One region of the Deinococcus malanensis genome, then DNA from elsewhere that is predicted to be linked to it. Evidence: riboswitches for the same ligand, from Rfam matches in the RefSeq annotation. Region 1 holds a riboswitch; each other region holds the start of a gene.
The links. Region 1 has a riboswitch for cyclic di-GMP ahead of IEY49_RS09950 (family 16 glycosylhydrolase). Riboswitches for the same ligand answer to the same signal wherever they lie in the genome.
Positions count from the first base shown of each region.

Region 2: linked by a shared signal. The riboswitch ahead of IEY49_RS15720 (glycoside hydrolase family 16 protein) and the one ahead of IEY49_RS09950 (family 16 glycosylhydrolase) in region 1 are both predicted to bind cyclic di-GMP.
Region 3: linked by a shared signal. The riboswitch ahead of IEY49_RS18330 (hypothetical protein) and the one ahead of IEY49_RS09950 (family 16 glycosylhydrolase) in region 1 are both predicted to bind cyclic di-GMP.

Region 1 covers NZ_BMPP01000007.1:101,039-110,897, forward strand. Annotated here, with positions in the region: gene IEY49_RS09895 (hypothetical protein) at 1-212, shown strand, start outside; gene IEY49_RS09900 (hypothetical protein) at 209-754, shown strand; gene IEY49_RS09905 (RNA-binding S4 domain-containing protein) at 838-1,044, shown strand; gene IEY49_RS09910 (DUF1684 domain-containing protein) at 1,041-1,607, shown strand; gene IEY49_RS09915 (ComF family protein) at 1,612-2,250, opposite strand; gene IEY49_RS09920 (hypothetical protein) at 2,402-2,776, shown strand; gene IEY49_RS09925 (hypothetical protein) at 2,763-3,212, opposite strand; gene IEY49_RS09930 (DinB family protein) at 3,209-3,733, opposite strand; gene serS (serine--tRNA ligase) at 4,125-5,402, opposite strand; gene gatC (Asp-tRNA(Asn)/Glu-tRNA(Gln) amidotransferase subunit GatC) at 5,402-5,692, opposite strand; gene IEY49_RS09945 (alpha/beta fold hydrolase) at 5,761-6,645, opposite strand; gene IEY49_RS09950 (family 16 glycosylhydrolase) at 6,828-7,544, opposite strand; cyclic di-GMP riboswitch class I at 7,599-7,673, opposite strand; gene IEY49_RS09955 (glycoside hydrolase family 26 protein) at 7,861-8,751, opposite strand; gene IEY49_RS09960 (glycosyltransferase family 2 protein) at 8,780-9,859, opposite strand, start outside.
Region 2 covers NZ_BMPP01000015.1:4,314-14,172, forward strand. Annotated here, with positions in the region: gene IEY49_RS15705 (M48 family metallopeptidase) at 139-1,248, shown strand; gene IEY49_RS15710 (hypothetical protein) at 1,460-1,702, shown strand; gene IEY49_RS15715 (PAS domain S-box protein) at 1,951-4,902, opposite strand; cyclic di-GMP riboswitch class I at 6,043-6,118, shown strand; gene IEY49_RS15720 (glycoside hydrolase family 16 protein) at 6,134-7,321, shown strand; gene IEY49_RS15725 (hypothetical protein) at 7,755-8,144, opposite strand; gene IEY49_RS21920 (GHMP family kinase ATP-binding protein) at 8,027-8,308, opposite strand; partial or broken gene IEY49_RS21530 (substrate-binding domain-containing protein) at 8,338-8,985, shown strand; gene IEY49_RS15740 (endonuclease dU) at 9,391-9,859, opposite strand, start outside.
Region 3 covers NZ_BMPP01000021.1:2,257-12,115, forward strand. Annotated here, with positions in the region: gene IEY49_RS18320 (ATP-binding protein) at 1-1,053, shown strand, start outside; gene IEY49_RS18325 (sensor domain-containing diguanylate cyclase) at 1,338-2,885, opposite strand; cyclic di-GMP riboswitch class I at 3,191-3,266, shown strand; gene IEY49_RS18330 (hypothetical protein) at 3,659-5,164, shown strand; gene IEY49_RS18335 (hypothetical protein) at 5,316-5,693, shown strand; gene IEY49_RS18340 (acyltransferase family protein) at 5,690-8,164, shown strand; gene IEY49_RS18345 (lipopolysaccharide biosynthesis protein) at 8,345-9,544, opposite strand; gene IEY49_RS18350 (response regulator) at 9,811-9,859, opposite strand, start outside.

The DNA of each region.
Region 1 (9,859 bases):
CACTGATGTTCCTGCAGGGGTTGCAGGACCTGCCGGCGCTCACAAGCGGCCAGGAGGTGATCGCGCTGCTCTACGCCCGCCGTCTCGACAGTCCGCTGGTGGGCTTCAACCAGGGGCTGTATGCCGTGACTGACGGCAAGGTCAACGCCGGGGACATTACCGATCCCGTGAAACTGCGTGACGCCATCCGCGCCGCGCGGGAGGCCCAGTGAAACCGCGCGGCATGGTCGGGCGCCGTATGCTGCTGGTTGCGGCGCTGCTGTGTGCCTCCGGCCAAGCAGGGGCAGCAACGCTCAAGTTCCGTCCGCAGGGTGCAGAAATGTTGCGGCTGGTGCAGGCTGCCATCGCCACGCTGAACACCAAGGACCTGCCGGTGACGCTGGATACCGCCAGCGGTCCCATCCTGGCCCTTGGCAGCAGCGGCGCCCCCTTCAATCCGGATGTCGCCGCGCGGGTCGTGGTGGTGGGCACCGAGCGACGCATCGAGTTCAACCCTCAGGGTCCCCTGCCGCTGGCCGATGCACTGCGCGCCGAGCTGAGCCGTGAGCTGGGCCTGACCGAGTGGTCGCCCGCCGCAGCCCGTACCCGCCTGAGCGGAGCAGATCTCAACGGCGACGGTAAGATCGACCTGAGCGACCTGGCCCTGCTGATGAACAACTATGGCAAGACCAACGCCACGGTCGGGGACCTGAACCAGGACCGCAAGGTGGACGACGCCGACCTGAGGCTCTTCAGCAGCCAGTACCGGCCCTGAACAATCCATTCTGACCCTGCTGTTCCGCCCCTGATCCCGGCACCGGGCTTACCGGTCCCGGATCAGGGGCGTACACTGCCCGCATGACCGACGACCGTTTCCAGGACACCATAGACCTTCAGGACTTCCTGAAATTGCGCGGCCTGGTCGAGACCGGCGGCGAGGCAAAGTTCCGCGTCCAGGGCGGCGAGGTCCGGCTGAACGGTGAAGTCGAGACCCGCCGCCGCAAGAAGCTCCGCCGGGGCGACATCGTGGAATATGCCGGGCACCGCCTCAAGGTGGACTGGTGACCAGCAACGCGGACCCCTATAGCCAGGCAGTGCAGGAATTTCGCAGCCGCAAGGATGCGCACTTCAAAGCGGGACAGGGTCCGCTTGAACCCGCCGCGCTGCCGGACTTTACGGGTCTGTCCTATTTCGCGCCAGACCCGGCCTGGACGTTTACCGTTCCACTTGAACCTCTCCCGCAGGACGCCAGCGCCGAGTTCATCCTGCAGACCAATACCGGGGAAACACGGACCATGGCCCGCTACGGCCGCGTACAGGTTCCGCTCCCTGGCGGAGAGCACAGCCTCAGCGTCTTCACGCCCCTGGGTGAGGAGGCCCCGGCCCGGGTCTTTATTCCGTTCCGGGACGCCACCAGTGGCCAGGAAACCTACGGGGCAGGGCGCTACCTGGACGCTCCCGTGGGCCGCGACTCTGACGGCGGGCTCCTGGTCAATGTGGACTTCAACATGGCCTATCACCCCTACTGCGCCTATGGCGACGGCTGGACCTGTCCGCTGCCCCCCCGCGAGAACGTGCTGCCTGAAGTGGTGCGCGCCGGCGAGAAGTTGCCCACGGCTCCCGCCTAAGCGCTCAGCGCGCGACCACGGCGTAATACAGCCTGTTTACGCCAGCGTCCTGCAGGGCATCGCGACAGGCCAGTAACGTGCGCCCACTCGTCAGGACGTCGTCAAGCAGCAGGACCCCCCCTGGCGGCAAATGCCGGAAATCCGCCTGAAAGTGGCCATGGAAGTTCTGCCGCTGTGCTCCCTGCTGGCGCGCCTGTGATACACCCGCACGCCGGCGCGTCAGGGCCTGGGGCACACAGGGCACACCCAACTCCTGCGCCAGCCCGCAGGCCAGCAGCTCGGCCTGATTAAACCCCCGCTCACGCAGCCGTGACACGTGCAGCGGCACCGGCACCACGGCCGTCACGCCCCATTCCAGTGGCACGCCCCGCGCCAGGGCCGGGCCCAGAATGCCCGCCAGGTCGCGGGCGCCCCCGTACTTCAGCGCCCGCACCGACCGTCGCAGCACTCCCCGGTACGCACCCAGCGTGACCAGATGTGGCTCGACCCGGCTGCACAGGGGACTATGAACCTGCACCTGCGGTCTCAGGGCGGCGCGGCAGCCTGGGCACAGTCCGGCCTCCGGGCCCAGTTGCTGCCCACACCCGGGGCAGGCACGCGGCAACAGCGTGCGGGTCAGCGCTGCCCACCATTCGCAAGCCATGCCGGAATTGTAAAGCGGTCCCCACTTCTGTTTACGCCGGTTTAACACGGGCATGGAACCCTGACCAGAACGCCAGGAAGCACCAGATCAACAGCTCTTTTTGCCGCTGGTCAGGAACACGCCGTCATCAGTCTTATCAGGGAGGTCAGAATTGCAGTTGCTCAGGCACGCCCACCGGTTCGAATACCGCAACGGCCAGGGACACGACCAGCTGGCCGCGGTCGACGTGTGGGCCGCTTCTTCCGGCCAGCGGGCCCTGCTGGTTCTGCGCGACGTCCCGTCCAACCAGGCGCCACATGCCCTGCACGCCCTGCACGCTGACCACCTGTGCTACCTGCTGCGTCCAGAAGCGTCGGTCCAGGTCATGACCCTGGGCTGTCAGTCAGGAAATCCCACACGCCAGCCCCGACTGCTGGTCGGGTCCCCAGCCAGAGATGGAGTCCACGTCGGCATGCCCCTGTACTCCTGCGACGTTTATCGTTGGCATCCAGCGGCCTGGGTCAGCCTCCGCATCACTCCAGGATGAACTTCACGCCTTCTTCGAAGGTGACCTGCCCGGCCATGGTGCGCGGCAGCACGGCATTGCGCCGCCAGGGCATCCACTCGGTCTGCCCGGTGGCGCTGCGCAGGAAGCCGCGGACTCCGACCTCGATATAGCGGGCTGGGCCCTGCAGCAATGCCGACAGACCCGCCCGCACCGTGTCAGGGTCGCGCAGCGGACCGTTCAGCCGGGCCGAAGGCACTTCGGCCGGCGCCTTCATGGCCGGAGCCTCGTGGGCTGGACGGGTGGGGGACGGATGCGGGCGGTACAGCTCGACCCGGAATCCCTCCAGGGCCAGCAGAACAGAAAGGGCTTCAGCCTCTGGCAGCGGCCGGGTGAAAGTCACATGCAGGTCGAGTTCAAAACCGCGCACGCCCTTGTCGGTTCTGGTCTGTGCGGGTGCATGGTCCGGGCCGGTCACGCGCCCGCACTCCGTTTCAGCAGCCGGCGGTGACTGTCCAGGTGACCGGCCACCATCCGCATCCAGTTCAGGGCGTCCAGTTCGCCATAGAAGGGGTGCCACATGGTGCGCTCCGGGACATCGCGAAGCTGCGCGGCCGCCGCTTCAAGTCGCGTGCGGTGCTCTGCCCAGCGGCCTTCCAGGTCTGCCCAGGCCAGCCCGTGAGGACTGGGCAAGGTGTGCGCCGGCGCCTGACGCCTGCCCTCTTTCAGCACGCCCGGTGTCTGGGGAAGAGGCCGCAGTTCCCGGTCGGACATCAGCAGACCCACCAGACGGGTAATCCCCTCGTTGATCAGCAGCACGTGCTCCGCTTCCTGGGCAGGCGACCACTCACGCCCCGGCTGGGTCACGGACCAGTCGGCCTGGCGGGTCCGCAACTCGGCCTCGAAGGCGTCGAGTTCAGCTGCCAGGCGTGCGCGCACCTCGTCGGGGGTACGGCCCATGATCAGCAGCACAGTCGGGTCTTGAAGGGATTGGGTCATGACGGCAGTGTACGCGGTGCTGTGCAGGGGAAGAATCCCCGTCCGCGACGGGCCGTACTTCTCACAGAGGGTCTGCCATTTGTTTCGAGCTCAGGGCAAGGTACGTAGAGGGGCAGAGAGCTTGGCAGCAGCACATCTGCGTCGTGCTCTGCCTCCGCAATTCCACATGAGCGCCCGTTCATGTCCGGAAGTACGTTTCCTTTTCCGTAGTCTGCCAGTCTCTTCCGCCGGACCGGATCCTGGGAGAATCAGGGTTCAGGGCATATTCCTGTCAGCCGTCCAGAGATCAGCGAAGGACCAGGATCATCCGACCCTGGGGCCCGCAGTTCCCACCCGTCCAGCTCTTCTCAAGGGCTCAGCCCTGTGTCAGACCCGGGTCTGGCGCTCCCTGTCAGCGCACCGGCTGGCCGATCACTTCTTTGCCGCCCAGGTAGGGACGCAGCGCCTGGGGAATTCGGATACGGCCGTCGGCCAGCTGATGGTTTTCCAGCAGGGGCACGAGAATGCGCGGCGCGGCAATTCCTGTGTTGTTCAGCGTGTGGGCGTAGACCAGCCTGCCGTCCTCGTCGCGGTAGCGCAGCCCTGTGCGGCGGGCCTGCCAGTCACCCAGGTACGAGCAGGAATGCGTCTCTCGGTACTTCTCCTCACTGGGTACCCAGGTCTCGATGTCGTACATCAGGACCTTGCCGGCACCCATGTCGCCGGTACAGTTCTGAACGACGCGGTAGGGCAGTTCCAGCGCCTGCAGCAGCCCCTCGGCATTGGTCAGCAGGGTGTCGAACCACCGCAGGGCCTCGTGCTCGTCGGCGCGGCACATCACGTACTGCTCGACCTTGCGGAATTCATGGACACGGATCAGCCCACGCACGTCTCGCCCGGCGCTGCCCGCCTCGCTGCGGAAGGCGGCGCTGATGGCGGCATAGGTCACCGGCAGGGTATCGAGCGGCAGCTGCTCCCCGGCGAACAGGCTGTTGACCGGCACTTCGGCCGTGCCCGCCAGCATGAGCTCGTCACCCTCGATCTTGTAGACCTGATCTTCCCCACCGGGGAAATGTCCGCTGCCGACAAAAGCCTCGGGCCGGGCCAGGGCGGTAGTGGACAGCGGCGTAAAGCCGCGTGCACTCAGGAAGTCCAGCGCAAAGGTCAGCACGGCCATCTCCAGCATGACCGCCTCGCCCTTAAGCAGGTAGCTGCGGCTGCCCGAGACCCGCGCGACACGCTCTGGGTCGCTCCAGCCCTGTTTTTCCAGCAGTTCGACGTGATCCAGCGGCGCCACGCTGAAGGTGGGCAGCTGGCCTTCGCGGCGCAGTTCCACGTTCTCGGTGTCGTCCTTCCCGACCGGCACTCCGGCATGCGGAATGTTCGGCACGCGCAGCAGCAGCTGACGCAGTTGCTCCTCCTGCGCACGCAGGGCCGGTTCCTGGGCCTTGAGTTCGTCGCCCAGATCCTTGCCCTTCTGAATCAGGGCCGGGCGCTCCTCGGGGGTGGCTTTGGGCACCAGCTTGGCATTCGCGTTGCGCTCGGCCTGCATGGCCTCGACCTGCTGCTTCCGGGCGGTCAGTTCACGGTCGAGGCTCAGCAGATCGTCCAGGTCTAGGTTCACGCCCTTGACCTCGATGGCGCGGCGGACGGTTTCTGGATTGTCGCGGATAAAGCGCAGGTCGAGCATCAGTCGGCCTCGACCGTGCGGGGCACGCGGATCTGTCCGCCCTGCATCTCGGGGGCCAGGGCCTCGATCACCTCGGGGGCAAACACCTCACCGGGCACGTCGTCACGCAGCACGTTGACCAGATCCACCGGCCGCTGCATTTCCTCGACACCGTCGGTATTCACTTCCCGGAGTTGTTCGAAGTACCCCAGGATGCTGTTCAGGTCGGCGGTCATCGATTCGCGCTCTTCAGGTTCGAGGTGCAGCCGCGCGAGCTGCGCGAGGTGGTCCAACTGGGCCGCGTCAATCATGCCCCGAAGTATAGGGCGGCGCTGCGAAGAGGTTTTAGGGCCTGCAGAGACCTGAGGGCCACAGGGATTCAGGTGTCGAGTGCAGGTTGTGGCGACCGACGCCCGTGACCCGTTCCAACAAACGAGTGGACCAGCGCTGAAAGTTCCTGAGCGGCGTCCAGCTGGAGATAGGTCCAGCCGTGGTCCAGCACGTGCAGGTCGGCATGAGGCAGGTCACGGGCCAGCCGCGCAGCCAACCTGACCGGAAACACCTGGTCATCGCGCCCCCAGACGATTCGGACCGGCGCGCCAACCGTGCCGAACAGCGCCGCCGCCCCCAGGGTATGACGGCGGTGAAAGCCCCGGATCATGGAGCGGACATCACGGCGCACCCCTGGATTCGTGGTCAGGCCGGCGCTCCAGCGCTCAGCCTGCTCTGTGCTCATGCCGGTGGTACTCAGGCGTCCGAAGGCCCAGCGCTGACGCCCGAGTCTGGGGTGGCGCATCACCCGCCCCAGCATCTGCAGTCCCCCAGGAACATAGGGCAGCACTTTGAGAGAAGCGAACACGGGGGGCAGAAAGTGCTCGTAGGCATCACCACTGGTCAGCACCGCAGCGCCTGTGACAGTGGGATGCCGGGTCAGCACAAGCTGCATCACTGCTGTTGCGGTGTCGTTGCTGATGATGGTCGCGGGGGCCAGTTCCAGTGCCGTGATCAGATCCGCCACGAGATCTGCCAGACCAGACGGCGAGAGGTCGGCGTGCTGCGGCATCGGCTGTCGGTGCGAGCCCAGCGGCAGGTCAGGAACGACACAGCGGTAACCCAGTACTACCATCCGCGTCACCAGGTCGTTCCAGATGGTGTGGTCCGTAAAAGCTCCATGCAGCAATACCAGCGGAGTTCCTTCCCCAGCCTCGTGCACCTCGAGATCACCCTGCCGAAGACGGACCACACGAGACTTGTACTGAACCATAACTCCCTCCGTAACGAATGTCACATTCAAACTATGGGGTCAGTGGGTGCGGAACCATGGCAGATGTCCTGTACACCTTTCCTGCTGTCTCGGCACGAACAGAAAGAATCCCCGACCCTGGCGGGCGGGGGAAGAGAAGTCTCCGGAGCAGAACGGAATGTCGGGGAGCCGCCGAGAGGCCTTCAGAGCGGCTGAAAGCTGACCGAATCCACCAGCATGTAGACCCGGCCGGGTTTGACCTGACCGCCCCAGTTGGGGTCCATGGTGGGCCAGACATTGAGCATCAGGTGCCCGGGCTGCTGGGGCACGTGCTGGCGGGTCTCCCAAACCTTCACGCCGTCAATGCTGAAGGCCAGGCGGTGAGGCTGCCAGTCCCAGGTGTAGGTGTGGAAATCACGCGCCAGATCGGTACGCTGGGGCGAGGGCACCAGGGCGGCGGTCTTGGTCTTCAGGCTGGTCCAGGCCGCCGCGTTCATGAAACTGGTGCGGTGACCCTCGATCTCCACGTCGATTTCGGTGGCGCTGTTGTTGAAGAAGCTGAAGGCACCGCTGATATTACCGGGGCGTGCGCGTCCGGGCGTACGGGCCTCGGGAGTGTGGCTGGCAGCGCGCATCCGCACGCTGTAGCGACCGAACCCGAACCGGCGGTGGGTCTGGACCTCAGCCGCCTGGGCACACAGACCCTGGGGGCAGGCCTTGACGTCCAGCATCAGAACGAGGTGACCGCGGCCATCGGTATAGACGTTCTGCTTCTGAAAAGCGCCCTTGACCTGATCGTTCTGCCAGAAGCCGTTCCAGGTGGACACGCCCCAGGTGGAGGTATCCAGGCGATCAAAGTTCTCGGTCCAGCGTGTAGGGGCGTTCGACTGGGTCTGCGCTCCCGTCACGAGTGTCAGCATCAAAGCACAGCCTGCCAATTTGACCCTATTCGCCCACTTCATCACGCTTCTCCTTTCGGTGGTCCGGCTGACCTCATGGGTCCCGTGACTTTGCGTCCCCGCTTCGCAGCGGGTTTGCCGTTATCGGTGGAAAAGCTGCTTCTGCGGGCTTCCCTCTTTGTCGCAAGATTAACGCATCAAAAATATCACTCCCGGCCCAGCACCCCCCCGTGAAGGGGTGTGGTTAGCTTCAGTGAGCTGGGACGGACCCAGGAACAACCAGAACCAGACATAAAAAAAGACCGCCTGTCACGGCGGTCAGTACGATCTTTCTATCTCAGGATTGTTTACGGATACAGGCCTTAAAGGCGTCCAGGGCTGCCTGGCTGGTGGTCAGACGCCAGTCCACGTTCCGGTCTACCACATGAAACCAGAACACCTTGCGGACCTGAGGGTAACTGGGCAGCACCTGACACATATTGCGGATCCAGGCCGCCTTGTTTCCACCCTTCTCCACGCTGGACAGCTCGCCAAGCTGCATAGGCTTGTTCGTGATCTTCTTGACTGCGCGGTAGGACTGGTCAAAGGTCTGGGCAAACGTCTTCCAGCGGTTCCAGGGATTGGTCGTGCCCCAGTTGTACCCGTCCAGACCGACCTCGTCGACATACGCGTCACCCGGGTACAGCGCGCGGTAGTTCGACCGCATGGTGGGATAGATGATGTTGGGGCTCCAGACCCACCGGACGTTGGCCTTTTCCTCGCGGAAAATGCGGTGCAGACGCAGCCAGGCCCGCTTGAAGTCCTGTGGAGTGTTCCTGGCACTCAGCTGGTACGCGCCCCAGTCGCCATTCATCTCCGGGGCAAACGTGATCGGGATGGTGCGGCCGGTGGTCCGGATACTGCGGGCGAACCCCCGGATATAAGCGTCGTGCTCGCCAGCCGCAATAGCGCGGTAGGTCACGCCCTTGTATTTGTTTTCCCCCAGCCGGATGCGTGGCTGCCAGGACAGCTCAAGCTGCCGGCCCGGCGTCTTGAAGAACTGGAGCGCGGCCTGCCCTGGAAATGGCCGTTTCCAGTCAACGAACCAGCGGGTGGAGGTGAAGGTGCAGCCTACCTTCTGCTCCACAGCGCCCAGAACGGACGGCGAATTCACCGTCAGGCCGAACATTCCGCAGGAGGCCGCTTGCGCTGTGCCAACCAGGGCCCAGACTCCCATCGCGGCGCACATTCGTGTCCACCTCAACTCAGTCTCCCGATCAAGATGCGCGCTCCTCGGGGCCGGTCCCGACGGGCATAGGCAGCGGAAGGGTGGCTGGAGCTATGGCAGCGGCAGGAGACATTGCCGGGGTCCTAGCGGCCGGGTTGGTCATGGCCATATTCAGGCCTACCCGGGGCAGTTTGTTCCAGTGTACGTTGCGGCGGCGAAGGAAGGTCCAGCAGGTCATCATCACTACGATAGCGACGAAAGGCCGCAGGAAGAAGCGCTGGGTTGGCGTGTAGATCAGCATGCGCCACGAAGCTCCACCAAGCGCCAGGGCCGCACCTACGATCACAAAGTCCACCAGAACGTGCGCAATGATGGGCCACACGGCGTCGAAAGTGGAGTACTGCACCAGAATCGAAACGGCAGCGATATCGATCAGCGGACCCACACCGCCCAGCACCAGTCCGTAGAGCAGCATGTAGGGCAGCGTCAGCAGACCTACCTTCCCGGCGCGGGGGTTGAACATCAGATGACGGTATTTGATCATCGTCTGGAAGGTGCCGTACATCCAGCGCATCCGCTGACGCCACAGATGCTTCAGCGCCTGGGGCGGCTCGGTGAAGCTCAGGGCCCGGGGCTCGAAGCGCACCTCGTAACCGGCGGCGGCGATGGCGATGGTCAGATCCATGTCTTCCGTGAGGGTGTCGCGGCTGTAGCCACCGAGTTCCCTCAGCAGTTCAGTACGGAAGGCCCCGGCAGCTCCCGGCACCACCGACACGGTGCCCAGCATGCACTGCGCGCGCTTTTCCATATGCTGCCCGACGGTGTACTCCATGTCCTGAACGTGGGTAATCAGCTTGGCGTCACCGGCCACGCGTACGTCACCAGCCACCGCACCTACCCGGGGGTCGTGGAAGTGGCGGGCCAGGGCAGCCAGGGTGCCCGGGGCGATGGCCGAGTCGGCGTCCACGCTGACGGCCACCGGATAGCGCACGTACTGCAGGGCGTGATTGAGCGCTCCGGCCTTCCCGGTGTTGTCCTGCCGGATCAGCTGAACCCGGGGGTCAAGCTGGGCAGTGCGCTCGACAGCTGCAGCGGTACCGTCGCTCGATCCGTCGTCGACGACCAGCAC
Region 2 (9,859 bases), on a different contig from region 1:
GCAGTGGACCAAAAATGCGCCAGGCTCAGTCCACCAGCGGTGTCAGGTACGCCCGGTTGCCCGCCCGTCACACTTCCCGGTGGTGGCTGCGCGAAGCCATTCATCTGGCGCGTCATGTCGCAGCCGTCAGGTGCTGTTATGACAGGCTCTCAGCAGCTCGATCTCACCGTGTCCGGAGCGGGGTTCGATGGCCGCACCAGCCGCCGCCAACCGGCCACCCTCCACGTCACTGGCTCCAGGGTGGTGCTGAGCCTGAACGCCATGGTGGAAACCCACTGGCAGCTGAACCAGCTCCGCATTGATCCTGCAGTTCCCGGCATTCCCCGGGTCGTGAAATTCCCGGACGGCGCCCGTTTCGAGACTGGAGACGATGGGGCCGTAGCCACTCTGGAGCGCCACCTGGGTCAGAACCATGCCCTGGCTGGCATCAGGAGGCTCGAAGGACGCTGGTGGACCGCATTGGGCGCGCTGGCCATGACGCTGGCCCTGGCGGCGGCGTTCGTGGTGTATGGCATACCTACCCTGGCGCGTGGAGCCGCGGCAGCCACGCCACACCGGGTGCTGGCCGTTTTTGACCGCGAAACCATTGAGCTGCTGGACGGTGAGTATCTGGCCCCGAGCACCCTCAGTCCCTCACGTCAGGCCCAGTTGCAATCGGCGTTCCGGCGGGCAAGCAGCTGGGCAGGGGGGCCCTACCCCTACCGCCTGCTTCTGCGCGATGGAGAGCCGGAAAAGGCGGAGATGTTCCAGATTGGCGCCAACGCCTTTGCCCTTCCCAATGGAACTGTGGTCATGACGGATCAGCTGGTAGATCTCTCGGGCAATGACCGGGAACTCATGGGGGTCATGGTGCACGAGGCGGCCCACGTCACCAGTCGTCATGTACTGGCCAGCGTGTATCAGGGCCTGGGACTGACGCTCCTGACGGTGGCGGTCACCGGCGACGTGGTGAGCGCCAGCACCTTTGCCGCCGCTGTTCCGGCCACCATTCTGAGCAAAGGGTATTCCAGAGCCGCAGAAAGGGAGTCGGACGCTCTGGCGGGCCGTTTTCTGATGACGGCATATGGCACCACCAAACCGCTCCGTGACCTGCTGGCCCGCATGGAATCCGGCAGTCCACGGACCGACGAAAACAGCGTAGGGGAGACCGGCCGCCTGGAAAACCTGCTCGCCACACACCCTGGCACCTCAGACCGAATCAGGCACCTGAAGGAAATTGAGAGCCGGGGACATGGACAGACTCCCTGAGCAGGCAGGCCTGAAACGTGTGGCCCACTGAGGCGCCAGCAGAGCCCTGAAAACAAAATGGTCCGGCGTAACCCCAGGCACCCGTCAGCCACCAGTCAGGAGACCACGCGACCGGACAACATCAGGTAAGTATGTTGTCCGCAGAATTTTTGCAGACCTGATGCTGGCGCCCCGGTCGGTGGAGTACGCTCGATACATGCACCCTTCGGAGATGAGCGCTTCGGAAATTGTAGAGGTGTTGCACCATGCGTACGAGGCGGATATCGGTTTGACGATCGATGCCCCGGCTGTACAGGAGCGTGCTGCTCTGGCGGACTTTCTGGCATGCCATCCGGACGTCAAGGCAGCCGTCTGGACCTTGTGGCGGCAGGCGCTACAGGGCAAAGGGATTGCTCCGGATGACGCCGAATACTGGCTGAACCAGGAGTTTACCGGGCTTTACCCTCAAGGATGATTCCTCGGCGTGAGTTGCCGGGTGGGTGCCGGCTGTTGAAAAGACAGCTGCAATGGTGTGCAGACACGAGCATTTCTGCTGCCGCAGTTGCCTGCAGGTCACGGACAGGGCGGAGAGCCTGTCCTGGTGCAAACGTGGCGCGCATCAGGTGGTAGCAACGGGACAGGCGCACCACCACGCGAATGTTGTCTCCAGACCCGGCGTGCCTCGGACGCCTCGATGTGGGTGCTGTGAGGTCCGACGTGTCATCAGTCTTCCGAGCCAGCCTGAACAGCTTTCAGTGTGAAGTGGAACTTGCTGCCCTCGCCGGGTGTGGATTCTACCCATAGCTGTCCCCCATGGCGCTCGACCACCTTGTGGCAGATGGCCAGCCCCAGGCCGGTGCCGGCATACTGGTCCCGGCCGTGCAGGCGCTGGAACATCACAAAAATCCGGTCGAAATAGGCGGGATCAATGCCGATGCCGTTGTCCTCGACCGTGAAGTGGTAGAACTCTCCGTCAGGCTCGGCACTGATCCTGACGTGTGGCGCGCTGTCAGGTTTCCGGAATTTCAGGGCGTTGCCGATCAGGTTCTGAAACACCTGGATCAGCTGAAAAACGTTGCCTAGGACTATGGGCAGCGGTCCACAGGTGACCTGACCGCCGCTCTCCTCGAGCAATCCGCCAAGGCGGCCACGGGCTTCTTCAACCAAATGAGTCGCGGAAACAGGTTCCAGCGTGAGCAGTTCGGCGCCCAGGCGTGAAAACACCAGCAGGTCGTCGAGCAGCGTCTTCATCCGGGCCGTGCCTTCCACGATCAGCCGCAGAAGGTTCTGTCCCCGTTCGTCGTATAGGTCCGCGTAGCGCTTCTCGAGCAGCCCTGTCAGTCCAGCGATGGTGCGCAGGGGCTCCTGAAGGTCGTGTGACGCCACATAGGCGAAACGCTCGAGTTCGGCATTGGTCTGTTCCAGTGCGCGTGTGCGTTCTTCTACCCGCCGCTCGAGCTCAACGCCGTATTCCCGCAGGGCACGCTCGGCTTCCAACTGCACCGTGAGGTTCTGCACGTAGGCCACCACAAACGTCTCGTCCTGCGCCTCATAGCGGGTCAGGACCAGACCCACCGGGATGCGGCGTCCGTCCCGGCAGACCATTTCCTTCTCGTAGGCTTCGGACGTTCCCTGGGCAAATGCCTGCTCAAAGGCCTGAAAGTCCTGTTCCAGAAATTCAGCCGGGGTCAGGGCCGCCCAGTTGACCTGTCCAGCCTCAAATTCGGCGCGGGAGTAGCCCAGCATGTGAAGGTATGCGTCGTTCGCCAGGTGCATCGACCCGTCCATAGCGCCGACGGCGATCCCGATTGGGCTGGCCTCGACCAGGCTGCGAAAGCGCTCCTCGCTGCTTCGCAGCCTGGTCTCGGCACGCACCTGCTCGGTGATGTCCGTGTGAACGCCCACCCACTCGCGGACCTGTCCGTCCAGGTCAAGCACCGGAACAGCGCGTACGTTGAAATGACGCTCCTCGCCGGATGCGACGGTGACCCGCTGGTGAGACTCGTAGATGGTCCGGGAAAGCAGCGCTTCCTGCCAGGCGTCGAACGTGCGGTGCAGGTCCTCCGGATTGACCCGGTCAGTCCAGCCCAGACCGGTGTACTCGGTCTCGGTCTGCCCGGTCAGCTGGGTCCATCCCGGCTGCTTGCCCACCAGCATGCCCTCGGCGGTGTTGGTCCAGACGATCTGACGGGTGGCGTCGATCAGGGAACGGTAGCGGCGCTCACTGATCTGCGACGCCTCGTACCGCGCCGCATTGTCCAGGGCCAGAGCCGCACGTTCAGCCAGTGCCTGGGCCAGTTCCAGATCCTGGGGCCCATACGTGCGCTGGGGATGTGTCGTGGCGAGGGCCAGCACACCAACCGTCCGGCCGTTGGCGATCATCGGCACCTGGATCAGCGAATGCAGTCCCATCCGCTGAACCGCGCGCCGGCGCTGCTCATCCTTGATCTGGTTGATCAGGCCACCTGGAACCACCGGCATCAGCAGCGGGGCTCCAGTGCGCATGACCCACGCGGTCGAGCCGGGGGAGGAGGGATCCGACGGGTACTGAGCAGTGAACCAGCGCAGCAGTTCCACCATGCCCGGGTCGTGATGGGCCACGGCCACCGGAAAAGGCAGACCGTCATCATCGGCCAGAAAGACGGCGGCCCAGTCGGCGACGTGTCGGAGCGCAAGGGAAGCCAGCCGGTCCAGGGTTCCCTGCAGGTCCAGTGAAGCGGCAAGCGCGGCGCTGGCTTCCGCCAGCAAGGTGGCCCGCTCCCGCTCCTCATGCGCCGCGTTGTATCGGCGTGCCCGTTTCAGTGCACAGGAACACGCTTCTCGCACTTCCAGCAGATAGGACTGCTGCTCGTCCGTTATGGCCTGCTCATCGTGGAACGACAGGGTCAACGCGCATGTGACAACCTCCCCGTCCTCCAGGGGAAGCGCCGCAACGGCCCTCGTTCCAGGTTGGAACAGAGGCACAAACTCAGGGAAATCGCGGTCAAGTTGCTCAGCCGTGGCAAAGACGGGCCGCCGTGTTCGAAGAGCATGAACCACGGGATAGTACTCCTGCGCCGGGAAGTTTTCCCAGCTGAGTTTGACGGAGGGCTCGTAGCCCACAGCCCCGACCAGATAGAGTGTCTGATCGTCAACAGCCTCGACCAGCGCCCCACCGTAGGCCCCCATCAGAGGAACGACCTTCTGCAGGATGGTCCGCTTCACTTCGGTGGTGGCCAGAGCCTGAGCCAGGGCCTGTTCGACCGCCAGCAGGTCGTGGTCCCGATGACTGCGCGGGGTTCCGCCATGCTCCGTGTGTCCCTGACCAGTATCCCGCAGTATCACGGCGACCCCCTGGACCTCCTTGCCGGTGTCGTACACAGGCACAACACTGCAGGTCACGGGGTGAGCTTCTGGTGCGGTCACAGCCGCCAGATCACGTCTCGCAACTCCTGTGTCGAGCACTGCTCGACAGGCTTCAACCACAGCCGGGGACACCCCGGGCATCACCTCCACCAGGGGTTTCCCTGCGTCGTGGCTGGCTGGCCGGACAGTCAGCCGCCGGAACACGGCGTTGGTATGCACGATGGCCAGATGCTGGTCCAATACTGCCAGCCCAGCCGACGTCCCCTCCAGCAGGCTATCCAGGGTGGCGAAGCCGACGCTCAGCGCGTGGCCTTCATGGGCGGGGGGCACGCGGTGATTCTAAGGCATTCATCAGAAAGATGGTCTCTTCTTGATCGAGCTGAGCGAGTGGATTTTGCCGGGCAGGACGCAGACATGGAGCCGCCTAGAGGCGGTCTTCGAGGTGGTGTCGTTCGAGGCACTCCTTCAGGGTGTTGGGGATACGACGAAGTCCAAGTTCGACCCTCCAGGCTTGTGGAGAGGTCACGCTGGCCACTGTTGACCTCTGCCTGCGCTTTTAGGAGAACCGGGGCCGCGTGGCACTCCCGAACGTACCGTTCTTGGTCCTGCTCCGAACGGCGCGGTAACGCGACACAAAGGTAGCAAGGACAGCGGGCGCCTGAAGAGTTGCTGCGCACTTTAGCGAAGGTCATCACCGAGCGAAGCCGCAGCCACGCACGTCTGCCAAGAGTCGAACCGCGCCGGTTCCCGGGCGATGCCAGCGAAGATTACTTCATGGCCCACATTCACCACAGGAGCGGTGAGTCCACTGGCCATGAAAGACAGTGGGCTGATCTGAAACAGAGCATTGATAGAGGTACGGCAGCTATCGGTGCAGAGGGACAGGCCTGCCACGCTGAGCAGCATACTCACCGGGCCCACCACAGCCCTGTGCTGCAAAGAACACGCGCTGATATTTGAGGTGGTGCCACAACAAAAACAGGTCTCCCTGGCCAGCGGGGGCAGCCGGCTGTGCTGCAGCTGCAGAACTACCGATCAGAGCAGTACGAACCAACGGTTGTCTCCCAACCCAGGCGTACAGGGCCCTGTGCAGCGTCCAGCTTCGCGCTGGTAGGCAGATGAAGCGCCACCCACTTCGTCAGACCTGATGAGGGAGTCCGATCACGAGGCAGGATCCGCCACTGTTCAAGTCTTAATTTATGAGGAGCCATTCTCGATAAACATGGTAGTTCCGAGAGGCCTTAATGAATGAGTCGTTTTTAAGGTGATTTCAGTCGGATATGACCAGGAGTCAAAACTTCCTTGCGGACTTCCAGAACGGCATTTTCGTCTATGCCATATCTATCGGTTGTGCAAAATCTTTATATCGTCACAATTGATAAAAATGTTATTAAGCTTTGTGTAAGGAGTCTGTCATTAATTTCGACTTAATCTACCGGAGGTGATGAACCCCTCTGGTTCATCTCCCTTAACCGAAAAAGGCAAATCCGTCGCGAGGCGGTGGCGCAAAGCTTCCGGAACCCTAGTGGTTGGCCGAGTTACCGAAAGAAGGGAGAATTTCATGCGTACACGTATTGCTGTCAAAAATCTGGCCCTCACCACTGCCCTGGGCCTTATGCTGGCTGCCTGCTCGAGCACCACCACTCCGGAGTCCACCGTCGAAGAGACGGCTCCGGCACCTGTTGCATCGCAGCCGAATGTGGAGGTTCAGAACGTGGCCGGAAGCTGGCGCGATGATTTCAATACGCTGGACACCGCCCGCTGGTGGGTGTCGTCCAACACCTGGACCCCTTTCTGGGCACGTGACGGCCTGAGCGGTACCTGGGAACCCAGCAACGTCACTGTGAAAGACGGCTTCCTGGTGATGAAACTGGACGTCAGCAGCAGCCTGGTGGCCCGCGCTGCCGAGCTGGCCACCAACGCCAAACACGGCTACGGCACCTACGAGGCCCGGATGCGTGCCTCGAGCAGCAGCGCCGATCCATCGGTGGCAGGCACCGGCACCAGCGGCAACATCAGCGCGTTTTTCAACTTCGTCAATGACTCGGAAACCGAGATTGACCACGAGGTCGAAGGCCAGAACCCCACCACCGACTGGATGGGCGCTTGGCAGACCACCAGCCGTCACGACTACGGTACCGGCGGCACCGGCGAGAACCTGACGCAGGGCTTCCACACCTACCGCTGGGACTGGACGCCCACCAAGATCGACTTCTATATCGACGGCGTGCTCAAGCGCACCACCACCTCCGTGGTGCCCACCGCCGAAGCGCACCTGATGCTGAACCTGTGGCCCACCAACTCCACCGGCTGGGGCGGCAAGGCTACACCTGGCACCCAGTACATGCTTGTCGACTACGTCAGCTTTACGCCGGCCACCGCGACCAGCACGCCGACAACCGCCCCTGTCACCGCCCCAACGGACGACACTGCTGCAGGCGCCCTGGCGCTGACCAAGGTCGCATCCGTATCGGGAACACTCAGCTCGACCGATACGCAGGACTGGTACACCTTCACCAGCACCGATCTGGGCGGCCAGAGTACCGTTTCCCTGACCACAGGCTGGAACAGTGACCTGGAGATCTACGCAGCCGACGGCACGACCCTGCTGGGCAGCAGCCGAAAGGGCAAAGGCAGCACCGACAGCGTGACGCTGAACCTGGCGGCCGGCAAGCAGTACTACGCCCGCGTGGTCTGGTCGAGCCGCACCCCGAGCTACACCCTGAGTGCTTCCGGCGCCATTCGCTGAAGCGAGAGTCAGGGCTTGGACGGAGATCTACAGTTTCTAGATAAAGAATGTGCTGATGACGCGAGCAAGCGGGTGGTCTTGAAGACCACCCGCTTGCTTCGATTGCGCCCATGATGAGGAGCTTCATGCCCTGCCCATCGTTCTGCAATCTCAGGTGACCACTTGGGCGGTGCCGGGTCGTTCCTGGCCTCCATTCCATTCGCCTGTGACCGCCGATCCGTTCCATACCCTCGTATAAAGCTACCTGTGGTGCCTTGTTGCCTGGAACCTACATGCTACGCACCCGATGTCGCACCGACCGGCACGGTCCCCAGCCCCTACAAGGTATCTGGCTGGAGAGTCAACAGAACCGGAACATGAGATGACTGCCGGGCGTAGGCGTCCCGGATGGCCTGACCGGCCTGAAGCCCGCGGCCAGCCTGGGCGAGCATAACTACACTTCCGCCGAAGCTGCCCCGGTCAGCCGCGCGCCGTATACGTCGCCACATGCGCGGGCCAGTTCCACGATCAGGTCAACCTCCGGCACCGACACTTCGTAGTCGTCGCGCATCGACGCGTGCGAGGCCAGGAACAGCCGGCCGACCCCTGCCAGATCCCCCTCACGGAAGGCCTGCACCGCCTGCAGTACGCGGTCGTTTTCGGTGATCACATGCCGGGCACGGCGGGCAAGCAGGTCTGGAAGCCCATCGAGCCGGGGCAGGTCGGTCAGACCGAGGTCGCGCAGGCTGGCCACCTCCAGCAACGCGCAGACCTGTTCGCACTCTGAACGGCGGGTGTTGTAGTCCCCGCCGGCGTGCTGACGCTCCACCCCGGAATGCAGCACCACCAGGCCGGCGTCCTGTGGCCGGGCGACCCCCTCGTACTTTCCGCCTGACGCGCCAGCAGGGCCGCCTCAACGTCTGTCATCTGGAAGCCGTAGAGCTCGCGCAGCCCGCGGATCAGGGCCACCAGCAGGGCCGCAGAACTCGACAGACCCGACCCACGCACTGCACGGCCTGTGTTCGGACTTGCCGTGCGTGTTCCTGGACGTTCTGGCCGAGGCCAATGTCCACGCGGCCCTGCTCGACCAGTATTCCGGCGCGCAGCTTGGAGCCGAGCACCTGCTGAGTCTGGGGCACACGCGGATTGCCATGATCAGCGAGCCCCAATCTGCGGTGGCGGAGCATTCGCGCACCCAGGGATGGCGTGACGCTCTGGCCCGGCACAATCTGGCGCCGGTAGCTACCGTCCACGGGGACTGGAGCGCCAGCAGCGGGTATACCGCAGTCACAACTACTGGGCAATGGTGCCGAGTTCACCGGCTTGCTGGTGGCCACGACCAGATGGCAGTGGGGGCCCTGCGCGCCCTGTGGGAGCGGGGCCTGAACGTTCCCCGTGACGTCTCGGTAATCGGGTTTGACGACACTGCGTAAAGCGCCATGCTGATTCCTCCCCTGACGACCATCCGGCAGGACTTCCCGAACCTGGGCAAGCGCTCCTTTCATCATTTGCTGCAACTGGTGGAAGGTCACGAGCCCCCGCACCTGACCGTCACTCAGCCAGAACTGATCGTGCGAGCCAGCACCGCATCACCCCACCACAGCGCCGTGCGCTACCCAGACCTGATGGAAGCTGTCCGTCGCCTGGGGGAGGCCCCGCAATCGGGAGGAGGGGCGAAGGAATAGGTGTCTGTTGTGGTCGCCTGGGGCTGCCGGGACAAAGGGTCACACCAGTGCCCTGGATTCCCGCCGTCTTCCCAATCTGCTGGCAAAAGTGAGCGCGTAAATTTCACCTCCATACAAACCCAGGGACAGGTGTATCTGCAGGACCGGCCGGACCATATGCTGATCCGTGTTGAGCTTGTTGCTCGGGGCTTCATCCCCAGCCGTCTGCAACCTGTGGTCCTGTAGGAATACCAGTACGGAAACACCAGCAGCGTAGTCAGCCTGCATGCCCGCGGGAAGACCACTCCGAGCCATGGACTGACCTGGTCTGCAGGCAGGCACAATCCCGGGCGATTTCGACGTCACCTGCTGGCCTTCTCACCTGTCGCCGAAAATACATGCGGCTCGACTCCCCGGTCCTCTACCTCAGACGCGCCCGCCACGGCTGTGCCCCTGGGTCGTCCCACGAGCGATCAGGTGCGCGGCGCGCAGAGGCTCGGGAATATGTCCGGTCACGGTCAGGGCCTGCAAGGCACCCTCGGCGTCAGCCAGGCTGAGCCCGACGCGCTGAACCATCACATCCAGACACAGCTCCATCGGGCCGAGCGAAGCAATCAGCTGCCACTTGCGCCGGCCTCCGGGGACACGGGTGAGCAGGGCTGAGCGGATGCGCTCCATGTTCGGGGCGCGGCGGGCCACCACCAGTACAGGAAGGCCAGTCATCTCCCTAAGGGCCCAGGCGTCGACCACGTTGAATCCGGCCAGCGCCACACCCTGAAGCAGGATCAGGTGCAGATGCTCCTGCGCGCCGCTGGCCTCGACGAGCCGGGCCAGTTCAGCCGTGCTGTTGCGCCCGTCGCGCCGGACCCGGCCGCGCACCACCGCGTGCAGGGTC
Region 3 (9,859 bases), on a different contig from region 1:
TCAAACGCCGTGAAGTTCTCCCCCCGTGGAGAAACCGTCACCATTGCCCTTGGCCGTCATGCAGACCGGGTACGGGTGAGTGTACGCGACCGGGGTGAAGGCATACCGCAGGAGTTCCGCAGCCGGATCTTCCAACGTTTCGCTCAGGCGAACGCGGCAGACACCCGTGAGCGAGGCGGCACCGGGCTCGGACTCAGCATCAGCAGGGCCATTGTCGAGCGGCACGGTGGAACCATCGCCTTCAACGATCATCCAGAGGGGGGGACGGTGTTCTGGTTCGAGCTTCCTGTGCTTAGCCCTGCTACGCCCACCGCTGGGCCGGGTGCCGTGAGTCGCAGGGTACTGGTGTGCGAGGATGACCCGAACATTGCCCATGTGCTGCAGCTGACCTTACAAAAGGCAAACATTACGGCTGACCTGACCTATAGCGCCGAGGAGGCCGAGCAGCGGCTCCTCGAACACACGTATGACGCGCTCCTGGTGGACTTGCTACTTCCCGGTAAGGACGGCATCTCATTTATACGAGAGCTGCGCAGCCGGCCACAGACGGCTGACCTGCCGATCGTGGTCTTGAGTGCCGTTGCTGATGAAACGAAAAGTACTCTCTTGGGTGACGCTCTGTATGTGGTGGATTGGCTCAACAAACCCCTGGACACGCCAAGGCTGCTTTCCGCCGTGCGTCTGGCCTTGAGGCGGGATGACCATTCAAAGCCACATGTCCTGCATGTCGAAGACGACGCGGACCTGCGAGAAGTGGTGGGCCAGGTTCTGGGCGAGCTGACGAGGATCACCCAGGTCGGGAGCGTGGCAGGCGCCCTGACCGAGCTTCAACTCTCTCAGTTTGATCTGGTACTTCTGGATCTCGGCCTGCCCGATGGAAATGGACTGGAACTGCTGCCTCACCTGCGTGCTCAGTTCCCTCCCGTGCCGGTGCTGGTGTTTTCTGCAAGCGAACTCGACCGCCCCAGCGTGGAACGGGTTGCTGCTGCCCTCATGAAGTCACAGACGTCCAACGAGACCCTCGTACAAACCATACAGGCCCTAATCAAATAGCCATGTGCCTGTGGTTCCCAGTGACTGTTATCTCCGCGCCGAAGCATGGTGGCAAAACCATGTGCTCATAACCTCATCCCATTGTGCTTCAGGCAAAAAAGGGAGGTGAGCCAGGACCTGCATTCTGCCCCGTAAGTCGAATAGCCCCGCTCAACGAGGATTTCGCGTTTACGCTTCGAAATCGCCTTTCAAGAATGTCCAGTGCCGAAAGATTTCCTGTTAAAGACTGCCAATTTGGAGGAAAAGAACTCCCTGCCAATATCGTCCCAGGTCCACCAGGACTGTCACACTTTCGTCGGCAGTTGCGCACGCAGGCGCTGGCGGCGTCGTTTGGCTTCATACATGCGCTGATCGGCCTGTCGTTCCAGGTCCGGCAGTTCGGTGCCAGAAAAGTACCCCGCTTCTGCCTTGACCACGCCAGTACTCGCGCCCAGGGGCAATGCCGTCACCTGACGGGCAGCCAGGGTCGCAATATCGACGTGCTCCATGGTGTCGTCCTCACTTGTCGGGTCCAACAGCAGTGCGAACTCGTCGCCTCCGTACCGGTAGGCTTGACCAAAGTCCCGGACTTCATGGTGAAGTGCCGTAGCGAACACCTGAAGGACACGGTCACCTTGCGCATGCCCTTCGACATCATTTACAAGCTTAAAGCCGTCCAGATCAATCAAGGCCAGGGTAAATGACTGCCGTGAATGTGCCCGCCTCTCAAGATCCTGGTCAAACGCGCGGCGGTTGGCTACACCGGTCAATGGGTCCCGGCGCGCCTGCAGAACGCTGGCTTCCAGCACCGAGTGCCGGACAAGCGCGGCGCGCACGCTCCGCCCGGCAGCGTCCAGCAATGCCCGGTCACTGGCGCGCCACGCGGCGCGGCGACCTCGGTCAGCGCGAACGGCAATCAGCAGGTAGTCGATGTTCGCATGCTGACCGAGTGGCACCCACGCGGCTGACTTGAGCCCAGCCTCAACCCCTTCCGGCAGTGCCAGGGGATGCTGCGGGTAGTCCTCGAGATAAGTGGTGTGCTTCGTGTTTCGTAGGGAACGCGTCACGCCGCCCGCGAGGTCGGGCAGGCGCGCCGCGAATGCCAGCAGGGCTGGGTTCAGGTCAGGCTGGTGGTGGGCGACCTGAACGGTCATGGTGTCCGCTTCAAAAGCCATCAGTCCGGTCCAGTCCGCGTGAATGGCTGTTCCGATCAGGCGCGAGACTTCCAGGGTGGCCTCCTGAGGACTCAATGTGGCGTCCAGCAGCCTGTTGATGTCTTCCAGAACCTGGGCGTGCGTCACCAACTGGCGCAATTCCTGCAGCTGCTGGCCCTGCATGCTCACCTGGGACTGAAGTGCGCGGTTGTGCAGCCGCAACTCGAGTTCATCCATGACTAACGCTGCGAGATCCTGGAGGGCCTCCAGGTCCGCCGGCTCAAGGTCAAGGGGCGCATCACCGAACACGCACAGGGAGCCGATACGGTGTCCACTGGGCGTGGTGAGTGGTGCGCCCGCGTACATCCGGATACTCGGGCTCCCAAGGACCAGCGGATTATCCAGAAAACGCTGATCCTGGCGGGCATCCGCCACCGTGAGGACCTCGTCGCTCAGGATGGTCCAGGCACAAAACGAGTGCTCGCGCGGAGCTGTGCTGTCGGTCGTCCCGAAACACGACTTTCCCCATTGCCGATCCTGATCCACAAAATTCAGAACGGCTGAAGGCGCTCGCAGAGTCCGGGCTGCCAGTCGGGTGATGCGGTCAAAAGCCTTCTCAGGGGCTGTATCGAGAATGTCGTACCGGGCAAGGTCCAGGAGCCGGGCGTATTCCTGTTCAGGCTGAGGAGCGCTCGACATGCTGGCAATGTAGAGCAGCCTACCTGACATGATTCTTGCGTCAGCGGCGGAAAAGACAGACCAACACTTCGGTGGTTGAGCGCGACTGAATTCGAACCCATCGCTCCCTTACCACCGAAATGACCGCCTGAACGCCATATCCTCAGAAGGCACTCAAAGCTGCCTTCAAACCAGACGTCCGTATCGACCTTACGTGAGAAGCGGCCCGTGAACCAGCGAACTTCACGTTATCCAGGTGTAAGGGGAGCGTCATCAACACTTCTCTAATCTGTGCAAGGTGACAAGCCTCCTGGCCTGTCTCTCTTAACCGACAACGGCAAAACCACTGTGAGGTGGTGACGCAAAGCTTCCGGGACCCCAGTGGTCGGCTGAGCTACCGAAAGAAGGGAGGCCTTGTGGGCATCCGTTACGTATTCAACTCTATGTTGCCTGTCGATGCCCTTCGTGGCCTGTGCCAGCGGTATCGCCTTAGCAGCCGGGCCACACCGAAGTATAATTGGGAACAACGCCCGGGCAAGGTGTTTCTGTCGGAAGCCCTGTTACTTATGGGCCTGATGCTGACAGCGTGTACAAGTGCGCCCACCCGCCCAACCGAAGTGACCAGTGCTGTTGGTGCTCAGTGGTCTCAGATGACCGCCTCTGAGCTCACCAGTACGGGAGCGCCAATGAAAGGGGCAATGTACTGGCCACGGCTGGCAAGGAATCCCTCCTGGTGGGGGGAATACGAACGCGGAGAGCTGACGGACGAACAGGTTCGAGCTGATCTTCAGCAGATGAAGAGGGAACTGAACATCAATACGGTGCGCGTCTTCCTTTTCTACGACCATGAATACCGCGCCTGGGGACAACTCGGATTTACAGATGGAAAGGGCACATTCAATGATGCGCGCTTACAGACAGTCAGCCGCTTTATCGACCTCGCAGGCGCCGAAGGTCTGGACGTCGTCCCCACCCTGTTTATGGAGATGGAGACCTTGGAACATGGCGGATTTGACTGGACCACACTGGAGACAAACTACGGTTACCATGAAGCTTACGCCCGCTGGGTGACCCGGATGCTGGCAGCCAAAGCCAATGTACACGGCGTCAATCTGAAGAACGAGCCGGACGGGTTCGGCGCGTGGGCAGATCCCGAGGTCGCGGGCCGAATCCTGACCTGGATGGGCCGCTTAAAGCAGGTGATCAAAGACGAGGCGCCGCATCTGGGCGTGTATGTCAACAGTGCCGCGTTCGACAATACCTTCAAGAAGTTCGAAGGTGCGCCTGTGGGCCACCAGTCGATCTACGACCTGTCTGACGCGCTGTTTTTCAACAGCTACCTGTGGGCAGACAACGGCTTCTGGCCTTATGCTGTCCCCGCTACCATCTACCGGTATATCAGCGACCATAACATTGCTCGCAAGCCGATGGTTCTCTCGGAACTGGGCTGGCCTTCCTACAATGACGACAGTGGCATGATCGTACCTGGCATGCAGTGGGATCTGCCGCTCGGGTTACGGCCCACCACGCCGAGTACGCCCGAAATGCAGAAGCGTGCTGTAGAAGAAAGCGTCTACTGGGCGGAAAAGTACGGGTTTTCCGGCCTGATTGCGTGGGCGGCCTATGACCACGTTCCGGGAGCATACCGGAACCCTTTCGGGCTGATCGACGGATCAGGCCGGGCCTCTGCGGCAGCCGCAGTCTTTGCCCAGGCGTTTACGAACCAATATTCCAGCCAGGGAGAAGCTCCGGTGTCGCTGGTCGATGGTCAAGTGACCGACGGGAAGATCAATGGCCTGAATGGCACCACTCCCCTGCCGGCTGGCGTGAACCTTGACGCAGGAGGGTCGTACGCCAGTCAGCCTCTACGGTACGCCAACCCAGTCTCGCTCGCAGTCAAGTTCCGTCAGCCCAGAACTCCTACCCATGACGGAGTTGCAGTAGGCATTACCTCGGCCGCGACCACTCCCAAGGTGATTCAGTTGCGCCGGGAGGAGCACACCAAAGTCTGGCGCCTCTTTATCAACAACAGCGAAACCGCACGCTCTCGTCCTGACGCAGGTCTGGGGACCGCGCCTGTACACGTACGAATTGAACTGGCAAACCGTGCGGTCACGTTCCAGGTCAATGGCAGCGCCCTGACCCTGTACTCCGTCAAAAATGGAGGGCGCTACAGTCTGACTCTGACAGCAGGTGAAGTCACGGCGCAGTGGCGTCTGACTGCGGCGGCCAGTACGGCCGCTGTGGAGCTACTGGAAGCGAGGGCACACGGGACGGCAGGCACTCGCTACTCTCCCTGACCCCTGTGCTCGTCTTCGCGGCGCCCAAGCAGCCCTTGGGAAGTAGTGAACCACTGAACTTCAGCATCTGGAATGTTTGTCCTCCAATTCCGGTTCTGCCGGGAGCGCATACCGGATTTCTCCCATCTCCCCTGCCACTACCGGAGGAAAAGTGCACCTTGACCGCACTGCTGGCGTCACGGCGCTGAACACCGGATTGACGATGATCGACGCGGCCTACAAAGCCTGGCATTCGGTTAAACCAGGGAGCGGGAGAAACCATGATCATGGCCTCCCCAAGTGTTTCATCCGACGATGGATCTTCGTTCGTTGGATGAAAGAGCGGGTTGCAGAATACGCAAGTTGCCCCGTCGTCGGGCGCATCCCTGAAGTTGAACAGGTTACATATCCTATCTACGTGCATGGCCCGCTGCTGCACCTGACTGGAGACCTGGACCCGGCACGGCCCACAAAACGTGAAGATGCCCGTGCGATCTCAAGTTTCCGTGAGCGTCACATACACGCTCGTTTTTTTAAAGTGACCGTGTGACCACATCGCCGCTCCCTGCACCAACGCTGCATGCATTGACCGGCCTGCGTTTCCTGGCGGCGATGCACGTCGTGCTGTATCACTATGGCCTGCGGACCTTCGAAGGGGCACCATTCTGGGTTTCCAACATCCTCCATTCCGGCTATGTTGGCGTCACGCTGTTTTTCGTGCTGTCGGGCTTCATCCTGACCTATGTCTACCTTGACGCCGATGCCCGCCGGACGGTGGACGCCCGCAAGTTCTGGATTGCTCGTGTCGCTCGAATCTACCCCGTCTACCTGCTGGGGTTGTTGCTGTGGCTGCCTTTTTTCATTGGTAAGGCTTCTGGGGACTACATCTCACCCTTGACGGCATGGCTCACAGGTCTAACGGCGCCTCTTGCACTACAGGCCTGGATCCCCAACACGGCCTGCGTCTGGAACTGCCCATCGTGGTCAGTGTCTGTGGAGGCCTTTTTCTACCTTCTGTTTCCTCTGCTGGCCGCCCTGCTGTACCCAAAATTCCGGGTCGCCACGTCGGGCGCGTTCGCCCTGACCTTCCTGGGATTATGGTTGCTGTCCCTTCTGCCCCCAACGGCGCATCTGATAACAGAGCGTTCAGGCAGCGCGCTGGGCACCTATGAACCCTGGCTCAACGCCGTGAAATTCAACCCACTCACCCGCCTGCCTGAGTTCCTGATGGGCCTTGCCCTGGGGAAGTTTTATCTTACACGCCGGGCACAGGGGCGTATGGACGTCCAGGCAGGCACAATCCTCGGACCCGTGGTGGCGTTGGCCCTATTGCTTATACTGGCCTTCAGCGGCAGCTTTCCGTACGTGTTTCTTCACAATGGCCTGCTGGCTCCCCTGTTCGCTGCGCTGATCTACGCGTTGGCGACGGGGAAGGGCGTCCTCACTGCCGTTCTCTCCGTTCCATTTCTGGTGCTGCTTGGCGAGGCGAGTTACTCGATGTACATCTTCCACGCCCCCCTCTGGGACTGGCTGTACAAATTCTCTAACACCGCTGGGATCGCGACTAACGGGGGGACAAGTCTATCCTTCCTGCTCGTCTACCTGGCGCTGATCGTCGGCGTCTCGATCCTGACGTTCAAAAAGATTGAGATTCCTGCGCGTGACGTCCTGCGTAACGTCCTCAGCGGAAAGCCGGCGCGCAGTCCAGCCGTGCCACGGGACGCTTCCGTGCCTACTTGGCGCTTCAATCCCCGACGCCCGGAATTCATCACCGGCGTCACAGTGGGTCTTGTCGCCGCCGCAGGTTTGCTGCTGCATCCATTACTGGCCCGCGCCGAATCTCCGCGAAGCACCCTGCCCGCCGTCGCGACCGCTCAGGATGCGCCGGGCCGGACGGGTAACCTGCTTGACCCGGCGGCGTTGGCTCGGGGCGTCGAGGCAGCTGGATGGAGGCCTGCGGGAGGGCGGTGGACGGCTCAGGATGGTGCGGTGGTGCAGGAGCAGACAGAGGGCTATGACCTGGCCCTCCTCTCCACCGGCATCTACCAGCCGCCATACACCTTCCGCGTGGCCCTCCGGAACTTGCAGGGGAACGGGGACGGGATCATGTTCAATGCTCCCCTTGCTGATTCCAAAAACGGCGCGCAACTGGTTCGTTACACCGACGATGGCAGCGGTCTGTTCTGGGGGCACTTTGACCAGAAGGGTGACTTCATTGGAGCGGGCTTCGCACAGACCCTGCCGCCTCAAAAGGCTGGACGGCACGTGCTGGAAATCCAGGTGGGCACGGACAGCTACAGCATCGTCCTGGACGGTCGGCAGCTTGCCAAGACTATTCCTCTTCGCTCGCGTGCTGGTCATATTGGGCTGACCACATCCGTCGGATCGGCCGCGTTTGACAGCGCAGAGGTCACGGTAGAGGGCGCCCCTAGTGCTACGACAGCGCCCGAAATGCCAGATCCGGCACCTGCCCCTACGGCTGAGAGCACAGGTGCTTTCCGTGAACCATTTACCGGGTCGCCTGAGGCTACCGGGTGGGCGCCTGTTGGTGGTAGCTGGCAACTGCAGGCACGCACTTTCGCTGAGACCACCGAGGAGGGCTACGATCAGGTGTTGCTGTCTCCCCGGGTATTCCAGGCCCCGTTTGTTCTGACCGCCCGATTCAGGAATCTGACCGGCAACGGGGGGGGCGTGATATTTGGCTCACCGGAAGGCGAGAGCAGAACCGGGCGTCAGCTGGTGCGCTACAGCGACGACGGTACCACGCTGACCTGGGGATACTTTAACGAGCAGGGAGATTATGAGGGTCAAGGATCAGCTCCTACGACACCACCGGGCACGGAGCTTCACACCCTGAGGGTGGAGGTCGGGTCCAGCACGTATGCCGTGCTGCTTGACGGCAAACGGGTTGCGCAGGATGTGCCCCTCCAGACGAAGTCAGGCCGCGTGGGCATGCAGAGTTCGGCAGGCACGGTCGCGTTCGAAGCCTTCGAGGTGGATTCCGCTGCAACAGGCCCTTGAGTCAGTTTCCGGCACCTGATCGGACGCCCCCCGGCACCACAGGTGCCATTGATACTTTCCCCCGTAGCCACTGCAAGACTCCTGGCCAAAAAAGTGCGTCCAAGGCGTCATATCAACTATCGGGATAGCCACCGCCAAGTGCAGATGCCGCCCAGTTGCTCCTCAGGACAGAACCAGCAGTTAACCAGAACGTTGTCTTCTCCTCTCAAACCACACCACAGAGAGAAGGCTCAGCACCAGCAGTCCCCCCTTGGCGGCCATCTGGCTCCAGACAACCTCGCTGAGGGTGTCATGGAAGAGACCGATCAAAACCAGTTGCGCGGCGGCCCCAAGAAGCGGGAGGTAACCTGCGGCATGCTCGCCTAGCGCCAGATAATGGTTGCTGATCGCACTGGCCAAAGCATAAAGCGTCGTCAGCAGCGCATACGGGCCGACCAGTGGTGCTCCAGGGAGGTAAGCGTCTCCATACAGCAGTCCAAGGACCCACTCAGGAGCCACCGCGCACACCAGTGTGATTCCCCCACTGATCAGGCCCACGGTTCCCAGCGCGACCCACAACAGCAGGCGGGGGGAGGCTCCGGCGTTCTGCCGCGCGGAGACCATAGGAAACAGCGCGGTCCCGATGGCCCAGGAACTGTAAAACACCACACGGCCAATCATCGCGACGGCCGCATAGATGCCTGCCTCCTGGCGTGGCAGGAGGGCGTTCACCATGAGGATGTCACTGTTGATGATGACGGCCTGAGCGCCCAGGTTGGTGAACACCGGAGCTGAATACTGCAGTACCTCCTGCTGACGGGCGAGTGTGACCTGAAGGGTGCTCTGATAGCGCTTCAGATGCCAAATGGTGGCGGGCAGCGCAGCCAGGGTGGCCGCCACCGCCCCTGTGGCTCCCGGCAGGACCAGGAGTGCCAGAGGGGTCAGCAGAATCTTTATGGCATGCTCGAGCACCATGTTCAGGCCGAAGCCGCGGAAGTTCTGTAGTCCCTGAGCTTCCCCGCGCAGAACCCCCAGCCATGCGTAGAAAGGAACCAGCACTCCCAGCCAGACGAGCCAGCCTGCGGGAAGATTCAGCAGCGGGGAGAGCCAGAACGACCCGGCTACCAGCACCAGGCCGAACCCGCCTCCAGCGATCCAGGCGAGGCGGGTTGTGTAGGCCGCCACGCTTTCATTTATGGCAGCGTACCGCGCTCCTGCCTGCTGCAACGTGAGCGGCAGCAGGGCTACGAGGAGGAACAGGGAAATAAACGACGCGTAGGCCCCATATTCCGACGGCCCGAATACCCGTCCCAGCACCACCGCATACCCATAATTCAGGACATTGACCACCAGCATCGAGAGGAACAGGACTCCTCCACCCTGAATCACCTTCCTGATCATGCCGGACACACCTGATAGTAACAACGTCAAAATTCCCGCAGCCAGAGGAAGTTTTCATCAATGACCTGCCGGCAACCGCAGCGGTTGTCTTCCATACAGCGTTATCTGCGACCTTTGGCAACGATTTCCAGAGCTGAGAGTGCCTCGACCCGGCATCAGACGGTTAGGCGCCCATAGTCTCAATATGACGTCAACCACTCTTGTAACGGCAGGATGGCGGGGTTTCGATGCTCACTGCCCGCACCGAACTAGAATGGTGTCATTCCCTATTCCCGCTTGGCGCGCGCGACGGCTTCCAACTCGACCAGCAGGCTT